3 regions of the Streptomyces auratus genome follow, and region 3 is predicted to be linked to each of the others. Evidence: riboswitches for the same ligand, from Rfam matches in the RefSeq annotation. Region 3 holds a riboswitch; each other region holds the start of a gene.
The links. Region 3 has a riboswitch for S-adenosylmethionine ahead of BKA18_RS09455 (aminotransferase class V-fold PLP-dependent enzyme). Riboswitches for the same ligand answer to the same signal wherever they lie in the genome.
Positions count from the first base shown of each region.

Region 1: another riboswitch for S-adenosylmethionine. It lies ahead of BKA18_RS03955 (amino acid ABC transporter permease); the one in region 3 lies ahead of BKA18_RS09455 (aminotransferase class V-fold PLP-dependent enzyme).
Region 2: another riboswitch for S-adenosylmethionine. It lies ahead of thrC (threonine synthase); the one in region 3 lies ahead of BKA18_RS09455 (aminotransferase class V-fold PLP-dependent enzyme).

Region 1 is NZ_JBNGCB010000001.1:962,217-967,710, forward strand. It holds gene BKA18_RS03950 (amino acid ABC transporter ATP-binding protein) at 1-781, opposite strand, end outside; gene BKA18_RS03955 (amino acid ABC transporter permease) at 778-1,827, opposite strand; SAM riboswitch class IV at 2,164-2,272, opposite strand; gene BKA18_RS03960 (cysteine hydrolase family protein) at 2,901-3,548, opposite strand; gene BKA18_RS03965 (pyridoxamine 5'-phosphate oxidase family protein) at 3,744-4,208, shown strand; gene BKA18_RS03970 (P-loop nucleotide/nucleoside kinase family protein) at 4,225-4,746, opposite strand; gene BKA18_RS03975 (acyl-CoA synthetase) at 5,029-5,494, shown strand, end outside.
Region 2 is NZ_JBNGCB010000003.1:447,777-453,270, forward strand. It holds gene BKA18_RS21615 (alpha,alpha-trehalose-phosphate synthase (UDP-forming)) at 1-598, opposite strand, end outside; gene BKA18_RS21620 (glucosyl-3-phosphoglycerate synthase) at 662-1,624, opposite strand; SAM riboswitch class I at 1,794-1,956, shown strand; gene thrC (threonine synthase) at 1,974-3,257, shown strand; gene BKA18_RS21630 (MoaD/ThiS family protein) at 3,334-3,612, shown strand; gene BKA18_RS21635 (cold-shock protein) at 4,036-4,239, shown strand; gene groL (chaperonin GroEL) at 4,564-5,494, shown strand, end outside.
Region 3 is NZ_JBNGCB010000001.1:2,205,786-2,211,279, reverse strand. It holds gene qcrB (cytochrome bc1 complex cytochrome b subunit) at 1-1,239, shown strand, start outside; gene trpD (anthranilate phosphoribosyltransferase) at 1,378-2,442, shown strand; SAM riboswitch class IV at 2,534-2,651, shown strand; gene BKA18_RS09455 (aminotransferase class V-fold PLP-dependent enzyme) at 2,822-4,201, shown strand; gene BKA18_RS09450 (Lrp/AsnC family transcriptional regulator) at 4,677-4,958, opposite strand; gene BKA18_RS09445 (rhomboid family intramembrane serine protease) at 4,955-5,494, opposite strand, start outside.

The DNA.
Region 1 (5,494 bases), 1.2 Mb from region 3:
CGATCCGGCCCTCGTCGAGGAAGACGACCTGGTCGGCGACCTCACGGGCGAAGCCGATCTCGTGGGTGACGATGATGAGAGTGGTGCCGCTGGTGGCCAGGTCCTTGATGACGGCCAGCACCTCACCGACAAGTTCGGGATCGAGCGCGGAGGTCGGTTCGTCGAAGAGGATGACCCCCGGCCGGAGGGCGAGGGCGCGGGCGATGGCCACCCGCTGCTGCTGGCCGCCGGACAGCTGCCGCGGATAGGCGCCGACCTTGTCGGCCAGGCCCACCCGGCCGAGCAGTTCGCGGGCCAGCTCCTGCGCCTCGGGCTTGGTCAGCTTCCCGGTCGCCACGGGAGCGGCGGCCACGTTGTCCAGCGCCGTCAGATGCGGGAAGAGGTTGAAGTGCTGGAAGACGAAGCCGATCCGGCTGCGCTGGCCCAGGATGACCCGTTCGCTCAGCTCCTTGAGCCTCCCCCGGCCTGCGGACGGGGGGACCCCCGCCTCGCCGCGCTCGCCGTGCCGGCGGACGCCGATCAGCTCACCGTTCACGCTGACGTACCCGACCTCGGGCTTCTCCAGGTGGTTGATCACCCGAAGCAGGGTGGATTTGCCGGACCCGGACGGCCCGAGAATCACGGTGACCTCGCCGGGCGACACGGTCAACTCGACGCCGTCCAGCACCCGGTGGGCGCCGTACCACTTGCGCACGCCGTGCACCTCGACCGCAGCAGGTCGTATCTCGGTGGTGTCGGTGATCTCAGTCAGCTCGGTGCTCTCAGCGGTCTCGGTGGTCATATCGCCGCCTCCCTTTGGGCTCGGGCCCGCAGATCACGCAGTCCCGTCCGCACCTTCTGCAATGGCGTCGGCGGAAGGGTGCGCGTCGCGCCCCGGGAGAAGTGCCGCTCGACGTAGAACTGCACGACGGAGACCCCACTCGTGAGGATCAAGTACCAGACGGTGGCGACCAGCAACAGCGGGACGATGTCACCCGGGTAGGTGCTGCCCATGCTCTGCGCGGAGCCGAAAAGATCGAGCAGCGACACGTAGAAGACGAGCGAGGTGCTCTTGATCAGATTGATCAGCAGATTGACGTAGTTCGGGGTGATGGACCGCAGAGCCTGCGGGAAGACGATCTTCGTGAACTGATAGCTCTTCGGCAGGCCGAGTGCCCATGCCGCCTCGTGCTGCCCCTGGTCGACCGCGAGGATGCCGCTCCGCACCACCTCGGACGCGTACGCCGCCTCGTTCAGACTGAGTCCGACGACCGCGACGACGACGTCGGTGGCGAGCCGGGACTCGTCGAAGGTGAAGAAGGCGGGCCCGAACGGAACCCCGAGGCTCAGTGTCTTGTACAGCGCGCTGAAGTTGTAGAGGAACAGCAGCACCACGATCAGCGGAACCGATCGGAACAGCCATGTGTAGGTCCAGCTGACCGCCCGCAGCATCGGGCTCCGGGAGAGCCTGCCCAGGGCGATCAGGATGCCGCCGAGCAGACCGAACACGGCGCTGTACGCCGTCACTTCGAGGGTGACGAGCAGACCGTCGAGGATCGTCGGACGCAGGAACCAGTACGAGAACCGGTCCCACTGATAGAAGGGGTTGGTCACCAGTCCGTGGGCGAACTGGGCGACCAGCACCAGCACGATCGCCGTGGCGATCCAGCGACCTGGTCTGCGCAGCGGCAGCACCCGCTGTGCCGCCGGTGGCCGCGGTGCGGTGTCGTCGCCGGGCCGTTCGGCCTCGGCAGGACCCACGGTACGAGGCTCGGAGGAGGGTTCGGGGGTCTCCTCGGCAGGAGGCGCTGAGGCGAGGAATGCGACAGCGCCAGGGGGTTCACTCATGGAGGGCTCCAGCGAATTCGGACACCCCGGACCGCGGACGCGGCAACGGCACGGCCGAGCCGGCAGGGCTCTGCGTGACGATGCGCGCGGGGATGCGCGGAACGGGGGCTGGGCAGGAAGGGAGCACACCGCGAGAGCGGTGGCATCAAAGATTCAGAAAACCGTCAGCCTTGGCAGCAGGCACGGCAGGCGCAGGTGCCGGTACACAGTGCGCTGCTGACGCGGAGCAGATCGACCGACCGGTTCGCGCACAGCAGCAGGCAGCCGCGACGCCGCCATGCGGCCGTCTCGAAAGCTGCGTACATTCCGTCACCGTCACTGTTCCGGCCCCATGGGGGCTCGCGCTTACCGAAGGGCTTCCGGTCCGGTCGTCACCTGGGGCACCCCACCGCGGCGCGAGGGTTGCCGGTCAGCAAGCCAGGGCTTGTCGCTGACACTCATGACCGATCTGCGGCGTAAGTTAGACAGATCTCGGACATGGTTGTCAAAGCCTGCCCGACCTGTGGGACGACAAACCGAGTCGGGGCGGACCTGGTGGGCTGCACCAACGCCTGGAAGCAGCGGGAAGAATCGCCCCGCTCGGCTACCAGGGCAGCCACCAGCGCGGTCACTCCTCCCTCCGCCAGAAGCGCACCTCGCCAGGGCCTGTGACCGCCCGGCTGCCCACAACGCCCGCGCCCTCTGATTCGAACCCCTGGGGACATCCCCGACACTCGGGGCGTGCCAAGGACATTCCGACGATTCGCGCCGCCGGCATGCGCTTCTTCTCGCTGGTGAAGGTGGACGTCCAGCGCAAGGAGGGCGCCCCAAACCCGGTGCCGATGGAAACCGAAGAGGAACCACGTCCAGCATCCGACTGGGCCGTGCCCCTGCACGTTCAGCTGTTCCCGGTCCCCTTGTGTCCTGCACACCCACCCCTCCCACGCCGAGCTGCTGATCGACATCAACGACGGCAGCGTGGAGAAGGGCCCCGCCACCAAGGGGCCGGCGCCCGCGAAGGTGGACGACAAGGGCGGTTCGGTCGCCCTCGGCTGAAGCAACGGGCGCCGCCGCCCGGTCCCCCGTCATCCAGGTCAGCGGCCGCCGCGCAGTTGTCGCCAGCCGGCCAGGACCTCCTCCGTGGTGGTGATGGTGGCGACCAGGGCGAGGGTGTTGCGGACCATCGCGGGGGTGTACTCGGCGGGCACCCCCGCGATGGCGTCCGCGGGCACCACTGCCGTGTAGCCCAGGTTGACCGCGTCGAACACGGCGTTGGGGACCGCCACGTTCGCCGACACCCCGGTGACGACGAGCGTGCGGCATCCGAGGTTGCGCAGCAGCGCGTCCACCTCGGTGCCGGCGATCGGCGAGAGGCCGTGCAGCCGGCGCACGACCAGGTCGTCCTCCGTCACGGGAATCGGATCGGCGACACGTACCGCCGTGGACCCGGCGAACTGCTGGACGGGCAGCCGCTCGGCCGCCTTGAAGAGGCGGGCGTTGTGGCTGGCGCCGCGGCCGTCGGGACGGCGTTCGGCGATCGCGTGCAGCACCTGGACGCCGGTGTCGTGGGCCGCTGCCACCAGCCGTGCGACGTTGACCAGCGCGCCCGACGTGCGGGCCGCCTCGGCCAGTTCGGGCAAAGCGCTGTCCGGGCCGACCACACCGCGCTGGCACTCGACGGTCAGCAGCACCGTCGAGGCCGGGTCCAGTGGCGCGCCGAGCCGCGCGGCGTGCGAAGGCATCGCATTCCCCTCTGGCGGTCCGATTCCCTGACGGGCCGGTTCACGACGGGTGAGAGTAGCGGCCATTGCGTACGCCAGGAAGGGCCCGCATGCTTTCTGACACGCAGTCAGTTGATGGATGTGTGTGGGATGAGTATCGGGTGAGCGGGGCGGTGCCCGCAGTAGGGGCTGCCACACGGCGGAGGGCGGGGACGGATGGCCGACACACAGCGGCGCGGGCGCCGGATCATGATGACGCGCGGCGAGCTCGATGCGTTCCTCGGGACGCAGCGCACCTGCCGGGTCGCGACGGTCGGCGGCGACGGCGCACCGCACGCCGGCGCGCTGTGGTTCGTCTGGGACGGTACGGCGCTGTGGCTGTATTCGATCACTCGCAGCAGGCGGTGGGCACAGCTGGGCAAGGATCCGCGGATCGCGGTGGTCGTCGACGACGGACACGAGTACGGCGAGCTGCGCGGCGCCGAGCTGACCGGCCGGGTGGACTTCGTCGGGGAGTCCCCGCGCACCGGCGAGCCCTGCCCTGAGCTGGACGCCCCTGAGCGGCTCTTCGCCGAGAAGTACTTCGGAATGCCCCGGATGCCGCACGACGGCCGCCACGCGTGGCTGCGTCTGACACCCCGGTCCGTCGCGTCATGGGACTTCCGCAAGATCCCTGGGTGAGCGTGGCGGGCGGACCTCAACTCTTGACGGCCTCTGCGATCTGCAGGGCGGCCTGGGCGGGCGTGAGGTGCGTGGTGTCGACGACCTCGGCCTCGCCGTGCAGCCACGTGCGGGCCGCCTCGGCGTAGGGCTCAAGATATTTGAGACGGAATGGGGAGGGGCCAAGAAGAGTGTCCCCCTCGATGCGTCCACGGAGGGTGTCTTGGTCAGCGTGGAGGACGAAGTGCCGTACTGGAATGGCATGTTGGGCGAGGCCCGTGCTGATCTCGCGCCAGTACTCCTCGACCAGGACAGTCATGGGCATCACCAGAGTGCCGCCGGTGTAGTCGAGTACGCGGCGGGCGGTCTCGACTACGAGCGGCCGCCACGGCGGCCAGTGCTGGAAGTTGTCCGTCCCGGGCAGCCCTGGCGTGATGTCCATGAGTGTCTCGCCGACCTTCTCGGCGTCGAACACCCGTGAATCCGGGATCAGCTGCTGCACGAGTGCGCTGGTCGTCGTCTTGCCTGCGCCGTGGGTGCCGTTGAGCCATACGATCATGGGCCCCAACGCTAGCGCTGTGCGGGCCGCGGGAACGGGCACGGGCACGGGCACGGGCACGGCAGAAATCCGGCACGGCTTCAGGGTGGTGTCAACCACCAAGATCAGATGTCACCTCTCTCGAAAAGTCGTACCGGCTGAAGTTGATCTCCGTGGGGAGATCGCGTTGTCAGTGGTCTCTGCGAGAGTGGTGTCGGTCAGCCCGTTTCGCGCCGGCAGGGGTGCGGAAGCGGACGGCCCGGCCGTGACGGGCCGGGCGCCGACGAGGACGAAGGAGATCCGGTGAACGTGCTCTTCCCCGCGCTGCGGGATGCTTCGCCCGCCCCCGCGCTGCGCTTCGGCGACCGTGCGCTGAGCTATCAGCAGTTGGCGTCGGTGGCGGGCGCGCTCGCCGAGCGGATCGCCGGCGAGAGCCGAATCGCCCTCTGGGCGACGCCGACGCTCGAAACCTCGGTCGGGGCGGTGGCCGCGCTGCTCGCGGGGGTGGCCGCGGTGCCCGTCAATCCGAAGATCGGCGAGAGCGAGCTGGCGCACATCGTGGCGGACAGCGCGCCGTCGCTCGTCCTGGCCGAGCCGGGCGCCGATCTGCCGGGGCCGCTCGCCGCGCTCGCCCGTGTCGACATCGAGGCCACGGAGCCTTCCGAGGGCGCCGGACCCGCCCTGCTGCCGGCCGAACCGGGCGACGAGGCGCCGGCCCTGATCGTCTACACCTCCGGCACGACCGGGCCGCCCAAGGGCGTCGTCCTCC
Region 2 (5,494 bases), on a different contig from region 3:
CGTCGGGGAGTATCGCGAAGTACTCGGCGGGGGCCCACGGCGTGTGCGAGAAGTGCGCGATGCGCAGGTCGGGGCGGCGCTCACGGAGCATGCCGGGCACCAGCGCCAGGTGGTAGTCCTGGACCAGGACGGCCGCGCCGGGAGCCGCGCCGTCGGCCAGCGCGTCCGCGAAGGCCGCGTTGTACGCCTCGTACGCCGCCCACTGCGCCCGGAACTCCGCGCCGAAGACCGGTTCCAGCGGTGTCTGGTAGAGCATGTGGTGGACGAACCACAGCACGGAGTTCGCGACACCGTTGTAGGCGGCGGCGTACACCTCGGCCGGGATGTCCAGCATCCGGACACGCTGTCCACCGGTGTCGCCCGGCTCCAGCGCACCACCCGTCCGCCGTACGGCCTCCCGGTCCCCGCCGCCGAGCGCGGCACACACCCACACCGCATCGGTCTCGGGCCCGATCGCCGACAGCGCCGACACCAGCCCGCCCCCGCCCCGCTTGGCGGTGAGCGTCCCGTCCTCCCCCAGGCTGTAGGAAACCGGCCCACGATTGGACGCAACAAGAACCTCGGCACCTGCTTGCACCGCACTGCGCTCGGACACCATGTCGCGACAGTAACCCGCTACAGATCCCCGCAAACGCATGGAAGCGGCCAAGGGCGTGACCCCTCACGCCGCCCGGCGGGCCGCGTACTCCGGGATTTCGGTCATCGGGGGGCGTTCCTCGGTGTCCACGTCCGTGGTGCGCGGGATGAAGCCCTGGTCGCCGCGGTCGAACTGGGTGAGCCGGGGGCGCACCAAGTGGCCGCGGGTCAGGCGTAGTTGGGCGGTGCGGTAGATGGCGGCGGCCATCCGGCCCAGGGCCTGGCCGTCCTGGTGGCGGTGTTTGCGGACGCCGACGTCCACCTGGGCCAGGGCGTCGAGGCCGACGGTGTGCAGGGCGTCGACGAGCAGGCCGAGCTCGACGCCGTAGCCGACGGGGAAGGGGAGCCGTTCCAGGAGGGAGCGGCGGGCCGCGTACTCGCCGCCGAGGGGCTGGACGAAGCCGGCCAGCTGGGGCCAGTGGAGGTTGAGGAGCGGGCGGGCGACCAGCTCGGTGACCCGGCCGCCCTGGCCGGCGTCGATGCCGCCGGGGCCGGTCTCCAGGGGGCGGTCGTACATCGCCTTGACGAACTGGATGTCCGGGTCGGTCAGCAGCGGGCCGATGATGCCGGAGACGAAGGTGGCGGAGAATTCGCGCAGGTCGGCGTCGATGAAGCAGATGATGTCGCCGGTGGTGGCCAGGAGGGAGCGCCACAGCACCTCGCCCTTGCCGGGGAGCGCGGGCAGCCGCGACAGGATGCTGTCGCGGTGCACCACCCGGGCGCCGGCCGCCGCCGCGACCTCGGCGGTGCGGTCGGTGGAGCCGGAGTCCAGCACCACCAGCTCGTCGACCAGCCCGGTCGCGTCCGTCATCAGCGTGTCACGGATCGTGGTCACGATCGCGCCGACCGTGGCCTCCTCGTCGAGCGCGGGCAGGACGACGCTGACCGTCCGGCCCGTCTGGCGCTTGGCCTCCAGCAGCTGCTCCAGCGGGCGGTCCGCGGCGGACCAGGAACGGCCGCGCAGCCAGCGCTCCACCTCTTCCAGCACGTCTACGACTCCTCGGTCGCCGCCGGAGGGCGGCCCTTGTGATCCATCTCGCGGTTCGGACGACTATCTCAACTGTCAGTGCCGTCGGTTACAGTCTTGAACAACGCGGATGACCGTCGCATGTCGGGGTCCGTGCCACAAACGCCTGGGTTTCGGCCCAGTGCCATACCGCTCATCCAGAGGGGCAGAGGGATACGGCCCGTTGAAGCCCCGGCAACCCTCCAGCCGGTCTTGCCGCAAGGACGCTCGATTACGTCCCGCGCGCGAGGCTCCCGGCTAGGGAAGGTGCCAAATCCGTCTCGTGGCGAGATTCGTCGCGAGGAAGATGAGGAGAAAGGGCCTCGCCTCCATGGCTGTGCAAGTCACCGAAAACACCCCCACCGTCGCTCTGGGCCCCGCCGCAGCGCTGTCCTGCCGTGAGTGCGGACAGCGCTTTTCGCTCGGTCCGATCTTCGCGTGCCAGGAATGTTTCGGGCCGCTCGAAGTCGCGTACGACCTGCCGAGCGGCGACCCCGAGGGGCTGCGGAAGCAGATCGAGGCCGGGCCGGACAACATCTGGCGCTACGCCCCGCTGCTGCCCGTCCCCGCCGACGTGGCCGACAAGCCCAATCTCAACCCCGGCTTCACCAAGCTCGTCCAGGCCGACCGGCTCGCCGCCGAGCTGGGCGTCACCGGCGGGCTGTACGTCAAGGACGACTCCGGCAACCCGACGCACTCCTTCAAGGACCGCGTCGTGGCGATCGCCGTCGAGGCCGCCCGCGCCTTCGGCTTCACCACCCTCTCCTGCTCCTCCACCGGCAACCTCGCCGGTGCCGTCGGCGCCGCGGCCCGCCGCGCCGGTTTCAAGTCCTGCGTCTTCATCCCGCACGACCTGGAGGCCGGCAAGGTCGTCATGGCCGCGGTCTACGGCGGCGACCTGGTCGGCATCGAGGGCAACTACGACGACGTCAACCGCTTCTGCTCGGAGCTCATCGGCGACCCGCTGGGCGAGGGCTGGGGCTTCGTCAACGTCAACCTGCGTCCGTACTACGGCGAGGGTTCCAAGACCCTCGCGTACGAGATCTGCGAGCAGCTGGGCTGGCAGCTCCCGGACCAGCTGGTCATCCCGATCGCGTCCGGCTCGCAGCTGACGAAGATCGACAAGGGGCTCAAGGAGCTGATCGCCCTCGGCCTGGTCGAGGACAAGCCCTACAAGATCTTCGGCGCCCAGGCGGAGGGCTGCTCGCCGGTGTCCACGGCCTTCAAGGCCGGGCACGACGTCGTGCGCCCGCAGAAGCCGAAGACCATCGCCAAGTCGCTGGCGATCGGCAACCCGGCCGACGGTCCGTACGTGCTCGACATCGCGCGCCGGACCGGCGGTGCGGTGGAGGATGTCAACGACGAGCAGATCGTGGACGCGATCAAGCTGCTGGCCCGGACCGAGGGGATCTTCGCGGAGACCGCGGGCGGGGTGACCGTCGGCGTGACCAAGAAGCTGATCGAGGACGGCCTGCTCGACCCGTCCCTGACCACCGTCGTCCTCAACACCGGTGACGGCCTCAAGACCCTGGACGCGGTCGCCCCGACCTCCGGGCCCACGGCCACGATCCGCCCGGACCTGGACGCGTTCCGCGCGGCCGGCCTGGCCGGCTGAGGTCGTCGGCCCGTCCGCGGACGGGCACCGCCCCCGCCCCCGAACTCGTACTCCGCACCACCCGGAAGGCAGAACCATGAGCGTCAAGGTCCGCATCCCCACCATCCTCCGCACCTACACCGGCGGCCAGGCCGAGGTCACCGCCGAGGGCGCGACCCTGTCCGAGGTGATCGCCGACCTGGAGCGGAACCACCAGGGCATCGCGGCCCGTGTGCTGGACGACGCCGGCAAGCTGCGCCGCTTCGTGAACGTGTACGTGAACGACGACGATGTGCGCTTCGAGCAGGGTCTGGAAACGCCGACCCCGGACGGTGCGGGCGTCTCGATCATTCCGGCGGTCGCCGGCGGCTGCTGATTTGCGCCAACTCTTCTCCTGCTTGACCGGAATTGCCCCGTCCGCCAGAAAGCGGACGGGGCAATTCCATGTTGTGAAAGGAGATACTATTGGGGTGATCCCCCTCCGGATATCACCGTACGCGTGCCGAACGCATATGAGACAGCGATCAGTTGTGCTCGAAGTGTGAGCGATATTTGTCGCTTATGTGTGCTACGCCCGGCCCGACTTGCCCTGGAGAACTGGGATTTCACCTCATATTGCCGATTCTCCGGCCCCAGAATTCTCGTCCGATTGACCTGTTGCTCTGGGCATCTGTGCAGATACATTCAGCGGCGGTCGACGCGTTCCGGCGCACACCCCACGGGCCATTCGCGGGGTGAGGTCTGACCCGGGTCCGCGAAGTGCGGTCCTGCGCAAGGGCCAGTAATAGGGGAGTTAGGCATGGCTCAGGGCACCGTCAAGTGGTTCAACGCGGAGAAGGGGTACGGCTTCATCGCGGTCGACGGTGGTGCGGATGTTTTCGTCCACTACAGCGCGATCCAGATGGACGGCTACCGCACCCTTGAGGAGGGCCAGCGGGTCGAGTTCGAGATCTCGCAGGGCCAGAAGGGGCCGCAGGCGGACATGGTCCGGGTGGCCGGCTGAGGCGCCGACCGACTGCTGCGTCACGGAAGGCCCGTGCCCCCGAGGGGGTACGGGCCTTCTGCTGTCTGCCTCGTAGGGGGCACCCTCCCGGTGGGCGCTTGCACTCGCACCCTGCGAGTGCTAATCATTGGCGTTAGCACTCTCCGAGTGAGAGTGCTACGAAGGACCGGGTCGGTGAGGCCCGCAGGCCGGGTGGGGCAAGGAACCACCCGGGTCTGTAGGCCGTCCGTCGCGGGCGCCAGCGCGGTCCGGAGAAATCCTTCCCCACGCTCTCAACTGCGTTCGAGCAGGGGAGACCCCATTAGTCCGGGAGGACCACTTCACATGGCCAAGATCATCGCGTTCGACGAGGAGGCGCGGCGCGGTCTCGAGCGCGGGATGAACCAGCTCGCCGACGCCGTCAAGGTGACCCTCGGCCCCAAGGGCCGCAACGTCGTCCTCGAGAAGAAGTGGGGCGCCCCCACGATCACCAACGATGGTGTGTCCATCGCCAAGGAGATCGAGCTCGAGGACCCGTACGAGAAGATCGGCGCCGAGCTGGTCAAGGAGGTCGCGAAGAAGACGGACGACGTCGCCGGTGACGGCACGACGACCGCGACCGTCCTGGCCCAGGCCCTGGTCCGCGAGGGCCTGCGCAACGTCGCCGCCGGTGCCAACCCGATGGCTCTCAAGCGCGGTATCGAGAAGGCCGTCGAGGCCGTCTCCGCCGCCCTGCTGGAGCAGGCCAAGGACGTGGAGACCAAGGAGCAGATCGCTTCGACCGCCTCCATCTCCGCCGCCGACACCCAGATCGGCGAGCTGATCGCCGAGGCCATGGACAAGGTCGGCAAGGAAGGCGTCATCACCGTCGAGGAGTCCCAGACCTTCGGTCTGGAGCTGGAGCTCACCGAGGGTATGCGCTTCGACAAGGGCTACATCTCGGCGTACTTCGCGACCGACATGGAGCGCATGGAAGCCGCGCTCGACGACCCGTACATCCTCATCGTCAACTCCAAGATCAGCAGCGTGAAGGACCTGCTGCCGCTCCTGGAGAAGGTCATGCAGTCCGGCAAGCCGCTGCTGATCATCGCCGAGGACGTCGAGGGCGAGGCCCTGTCGACCCTGGTCGTCAACAAGATCCGTGGCACCTTCAAGTCCGTCGCCGTCAAGGCCCCGGGCTTCGGTGACCGCCGCAAGGCCATGCTCGGCGACATCGCCATCCTCACCGGTGGCACCGTCATCTCCGAGGAGGTCGGCCTCAAGCTGGAGAACGCCG
Region 3 (5,494 bases):
ATGCGGGTGTTCTTCACCGGCGCCTTCCGCAAGCCGCGCGAGGTCAACTGGCTGTTCGGCTTCCTGCTGTTCGTGCTGGGCATGTTCACCGGCTTCACCGGTTACTCGCTCCCCGACGACCTGCTCTCCGGCACCGGTGTGCGGTTCATCGAGGGCGTCATCCTGGCGATGCCGCTGGTCGGTTCGTACCTGCAGTTCTTCATCTTCGGCGGGGAGTTCCCGGGGCACGACATCATCCCGCGGTTCTTCACGGTGCACGTGCTGCTGCTGCCGGGCATCATGCTCGGCCTGCTGGTGGCGCACCTGATCCTGGTCTTCTACCACAAGCACACCCAGTTCCCGGGTGCCGGCAAGACCAACAACAACGTCGTGGGCATGCCGCTGCTGCCGGTCTACATGGCCAAGGCCGGAGGCTTCTTCTTCCTGGTCTTCGGTGTGATCGCGGCGATCGCCGCGATCGCCAGCATCAACCCGGTGTGGGCCATCGGCCCGTACCGCCCCGACCAGGTGTCCACCGGCGCCCAGCCCGACTGGTACATGGGCTTCGCCGAGGGTCTGGTGCGTGTCATGCCGGGCTGGGAGTGGAACTTCTGGGGCCACACCCTCAACTTCGGCGTGCTGATCCCGATCCTGATCTTCCCGCTGGTCCTGGTCGCCATCGCGGTCTACCCGTTCGTGGAGTCCTGGGTCCGCGGCGACAAGCGCGAGCACCACATCCTGGACCGCCCGCGCAACGTCCCGACCCGTACGGGCTTCGGTGTCGCCTGGCTGATCGCGTACTTCGTGATGCTGATCGGTGGCGGCAACGACCTGTGGGCCACGCACTTCCACCTGTCGATCAACTCGATCACCTGGTTCGTCCGGATCGCGTTCTTCGTGGGGCCGGTGCTGGGCTTCATCGCCACCAAGCGGATCTGCCTGGGTCTGCAGCGGCGCGACAAGGACAAGGTGCTGCACGGCCGCGAGTCCGGCATCATCAAGCGCCTGCCGCACGGTGAGTTCATCGAGGTCCACGAGCCGCTCGAACAGGAGCAGCTGCACCTCCTCACCCAGCACGAGCAGCCCGAGCCGCTCGAACTGGGCCCGGAGGTCGACGAGAACGGCGTGCGGCGCAAGATCCCGCGTACGCAGAAGCTGCGCGCCAAGCTCTCCGAGAGCTACTACGGCGAGGACAGCGTCATCGCCAAGCCCACGGTCGAGGAGTACAAGGAGATCACCAGCGGCCACGGCCACCACTGATCACCGCGGCGCCTCGTAGCGCACCGTAGGGAGCACGCCACCCAGAGGGTCCCGTCCGGACGGACGGGGCCCTCCGGCGTGTCCGGCGGCTCGATAGGGTGAGCGACAGAAGCAGGAGACAAACCAGGAGTGTGGACCATGAGCGTTGCGACCCCCTTTGGCGGCGACAGCGTGGCGGCCCAGACCTGGCCGGGCCTCCTGAACGCCCTGCTCGACGGCCGTGACCTCACCGCGGACGACACCGCATGGGCGATGGACAAGATCATGCGGGGCGAGGCCGGCGACGCCCAGATCGCCGGGTTCGCGGTGGCGCTGCGGGCCAAGGGCGAGACCGTCGCGGAGATCTCCGGCCTCGTGCGGACGATGTACGAGCACGCCCGGCTGATCGAGGTGCCCGGGCCGAGCGTGGACATCGTCGGCACCGGCGGCGACGGAGCCAAGACCGTCAACATCTCCACGATGTCCTCGATCGTGGTGGCCGGCACCGGCGCCAAGGTCGTCAAGCACGGCAACCGCGCCGCATCCTCGGCCAGCGGCGCCTCCGACGTCCTGGAGAAGCTCGGGGTCAACCTCGATCTCACCCCGCGACGGGTCGTCGAGGTCGCCGAGGAAGCAGGGATCACCTTCTGCTTCGCGGTGAAGTTCCACCCCTCGCTGCGGCACGTCGCCAACGCCCGGGGCCAGCTCGGCATCCGCACCACCTTCAACGTGCTGGGCCCGCTGACCAACCCCGCCAAGGTCCGCGCCCAGGCGACCGGCGTCGCGGACGCCCGGATGGCGCCCATCCTGGCCGGGGTGCTCGCCGAGCGCGGCTCCTCGGCGCTGGTGTTCCGCGGCGACGACGGCCTGGACGAGCTGACCACGACCGCGACCTCGCGGGTGTGGGTCGTCCGGGACGGCACGGTGCGCGAGGAGGCCTTCGACCCGCGGGACGTGGGCATCGACCTGGTGCCGGTGGAGTCGCTGCGCGGCGCGGACGCCTCGTACAACGCGGAGGTGGCGCGCCGGCTGCTCGACGGCGAGACCGGGCCGGTACGCGAGGCGGTGCTGCTGAACGCGGCGGCGGCGCTGGTCGCCCTGGAGCCCACCGATGCCCCGCTGGCGGAGCAGATCCGGGCCGGTATCGCCACCGCCGCCGCCGCGATCGACTCCGGGGCGGCCAAGCGGGCGCTGGAGCGCTGGGTGGCGGCCAGTAACGCCTGAGCGCCCGGTCACGCAGGGTGTGACGCAAGGCCCGTTCCGTCATATGGACCGGGCCTTGCGGCGTACCGGCGGTATGGCATGATTCTGCGCAGGTCACGAGTGACAGCGACACAGGCCCCGGCCCGCTGTCCGGCAACCCTCCTTCCGTGGCGGGGTGCCCCGGGTGATGACCAGGCCGCAGGCAGCGAGGTCTGCGGCAAGCGCGGATCCCTCGCCAGGGATCCTGGTCCTCGAGGGAGAACTTCCGTGAATCAGCGAATGCGATAGGGCTCGACGGCCCCTTCTCCGCATCCCTTTTTCCTTTCCGCTGCGGTGCCCCGACGGTTCCTTCCGTACGCCCGCCCGCAGCGAATTCGCTTACCTCTTACGGGAGTTCGCCATGTCTGTTGCCGCCGTTGCCGCCGACCGTTCCGTTTGTGCCCCGCTGCCGGTTCTCGGCCGGGATGTCCGCGTCCCGCTCGTGACCGGCGGCGAGGTCGACTACGCCGCGCTGGACTACGCCGCCAGCGCCCCCGCCCTCCAGCGCGTCTGGGACGACGTCGCCGCCTACGCCCCGTACTACGGCAGCGTCCACCGCGGCGCCGGATACCTCTCCCAGCTCTCCACCGACCTCTTCGAGAACAGCCGCCGGACGATCGCGGAGTTCCTCGGCTGCCGCGCCGACGACCAGGTGGTGTTCACCCGCTCGACCACCGACTCGCTGAACCTGCTGGCCGCCGCCCTCCCGCAGGGCACCCGGGTGTTCGTCTTCGAGACCGAGCACCACGCCTCGCTGCTGCCGTGGGAACAGCGCGCGGATGTCGCCGTGACCTACCTCAACGCGCCGCGCACCCCGCGGCAGGCGGTGGACACCCTGGAGAAGGCGCTGGCCGAGCGCGAGCCCTACGGCCCCGCGCTGGTCTGCGTGACGGGCGCGTCCAACGTCACCGGTGAGCTGTGGCCGGTACGGGAACTGGCGGCCGCGGCCCACGCGCACGGCGCGCGAATCGTGCTGGACGCGGCGCAGCTCGTCCCGCACCACCCCGTGGACCTCGCCGAGCTGGACGCCGACTGGGTCGCCTTCTCCGGCCACAAGCTGTACGCGCCGTTCGGCGCCGGTGTGCTGGCCGGCCGCGCGGACTGGCTGCAGGACGCCGCACCGTACCTGGCGGGCGGCGGCGCCAGCCGCAAGGTTTCCCGCCGTACGGACGGCGGGGTGGACATCGAGTGGCACACCACCGCGGCCCGGCACGAGGCCGGCTCGCCGAACGTCATCGGCGCCTACGCCATCGCCTCCGCCTGCCAGGCACTGACCGAGGCCGGTTTCCCGGAGCTGATCGCCCGTGAGCAGGAACTGATCGACCGCGTCCGGGCGGGCCTGGCCGAGGTGCCCGAGGTCCAGGTCCTCTCGCTCTTCGGCGCCGACGCCGCACGCGTCGGCGTCCTCTCCTTCGTCGTCGAGGGCTGGAACAGCTCACACTTCGCCGCGGCCCTGTCGGCGGAGTACGGCATCGGCGTCCGCGACGGCCTGTTCTGCGCCCACCCCCTGGTACGGACCCTCCTGGGCAGCGAGCCGCAGGACCCCGGGGAGTGCGGCGCCCCGGAGGCAGCCCCCGGCGAGCGATCGCTGAACGCCATCCGCGTGAGCTTTGGCGTGGGCACGCCGGATGAGCACGTTGACCGCTTCCTCCGCGCGGTCAAGGAACTGGTGACGGACGGCGCCACCTGGAACTACCGCACTGAGGACGGCCGTTGTGTTCCCGTGCGTAGCGCGGGTTGATTCCCACGTTTTCGGCTGTCCCGCCGTGGTGGTTTTTCGCCGTTGCGCTTTGCGGCGCGCCGCACGTTGTCGGCTGGCCCGCCGTCGGGGTGTTTCGCCGTTGCGCCTGCGGCGGGCGTGGGTGGTCGGGTGCGGTGCCGCTCCTCCGGACTTCGTCCTGCGGCGCGGCCCCTCCCGTAGTGGGTGGGAAGAGGCCGGTGGGGGCGGGCCCCGGCCGTCGTCTGCGTGTAGTCGAGGGATGAGGTCCGCCCCCACCGGTCTTCATCCACCCCCAACGGGAGGGGGCGGACCGCAGGACGGAGTCCGGAGGGCCGGTCCCGCAGCCGATCAGCCAGCGCAGCGGCAACCAGCCCGCCGCAGGCGCAACGGCGACAAACACCCGCGGCGGGCCAGCCGACAACGTGCGGGTGCGCCGCCGAGCGCAACGGCGAGAAGAACCACGGCGGGACAGCCGAAAACGTGGGGAAAAACAGGCCTACGCGTCGAGGCCAATCGCAAAGGCGGCCTCAAGGTCGTGCTGGGAATACGTGCGGAACGCGATGTGCGTCTCCGTGGAGGCGACGCCGGGGACCTTGCTGATGCGGCCGGGGATGACGTCCGCGAGGTCGTCATGCGCGGCCACCCGCACCATCGCGATCAGATCGTGGGCTCCGGTGACCGAGTAGACCTCGCTGACCCCGTCCAGGGCGGCGATCTTCTCGGCGATCTCGGGGATCTGGTCCACGCTGGTCTTGATGAGCACGATCGACGTGATCACGGCTGGCTCTCTCCCTCGGTCGCCCGGTCGTTCCGCCTGGTGGCCCCCACACTATCCCTCCTGTAGCGGGCCCAGGCGTAGAGGAAGCCGAGCGCGAACCCGATGACATGGGCGAGGTAGGCGACCCCGGGGCCGCGCGGGTCGTGCTGCGCGGCCTGCCACTGCAGGAAGAACCAGAACAGCAGCACCATCCAGGCGGGAAAGCGCAGCGGCAGGAAGAACAGGAAGGGGAAGACGCTGGTCACCCGCGCTGTGGGGAAGAGATAGAGGAAGGCCCCGAGCACCCCGGAGATCGAGCCGGAGGCGCCCACCAGCGTCTGGTCCGAGGAGGCGTGGGCGGCCGCGTAGCCGAGCAGCGCCAGGTAGCCGATGATGAGGTAGAAGGCGGCGAACGGCAGCCGGCCCATGCGTGCCTCGGCCATCCCGCCGAAGACGTAGAGAAAGAGCATGTTGCCGAGCAGGTGCAGCCAGCTGCCGTGCACGAACAACGCGGTGAGCGGCGTGATCAGTGCCCGCACCGAGCCGCTCCACAGATC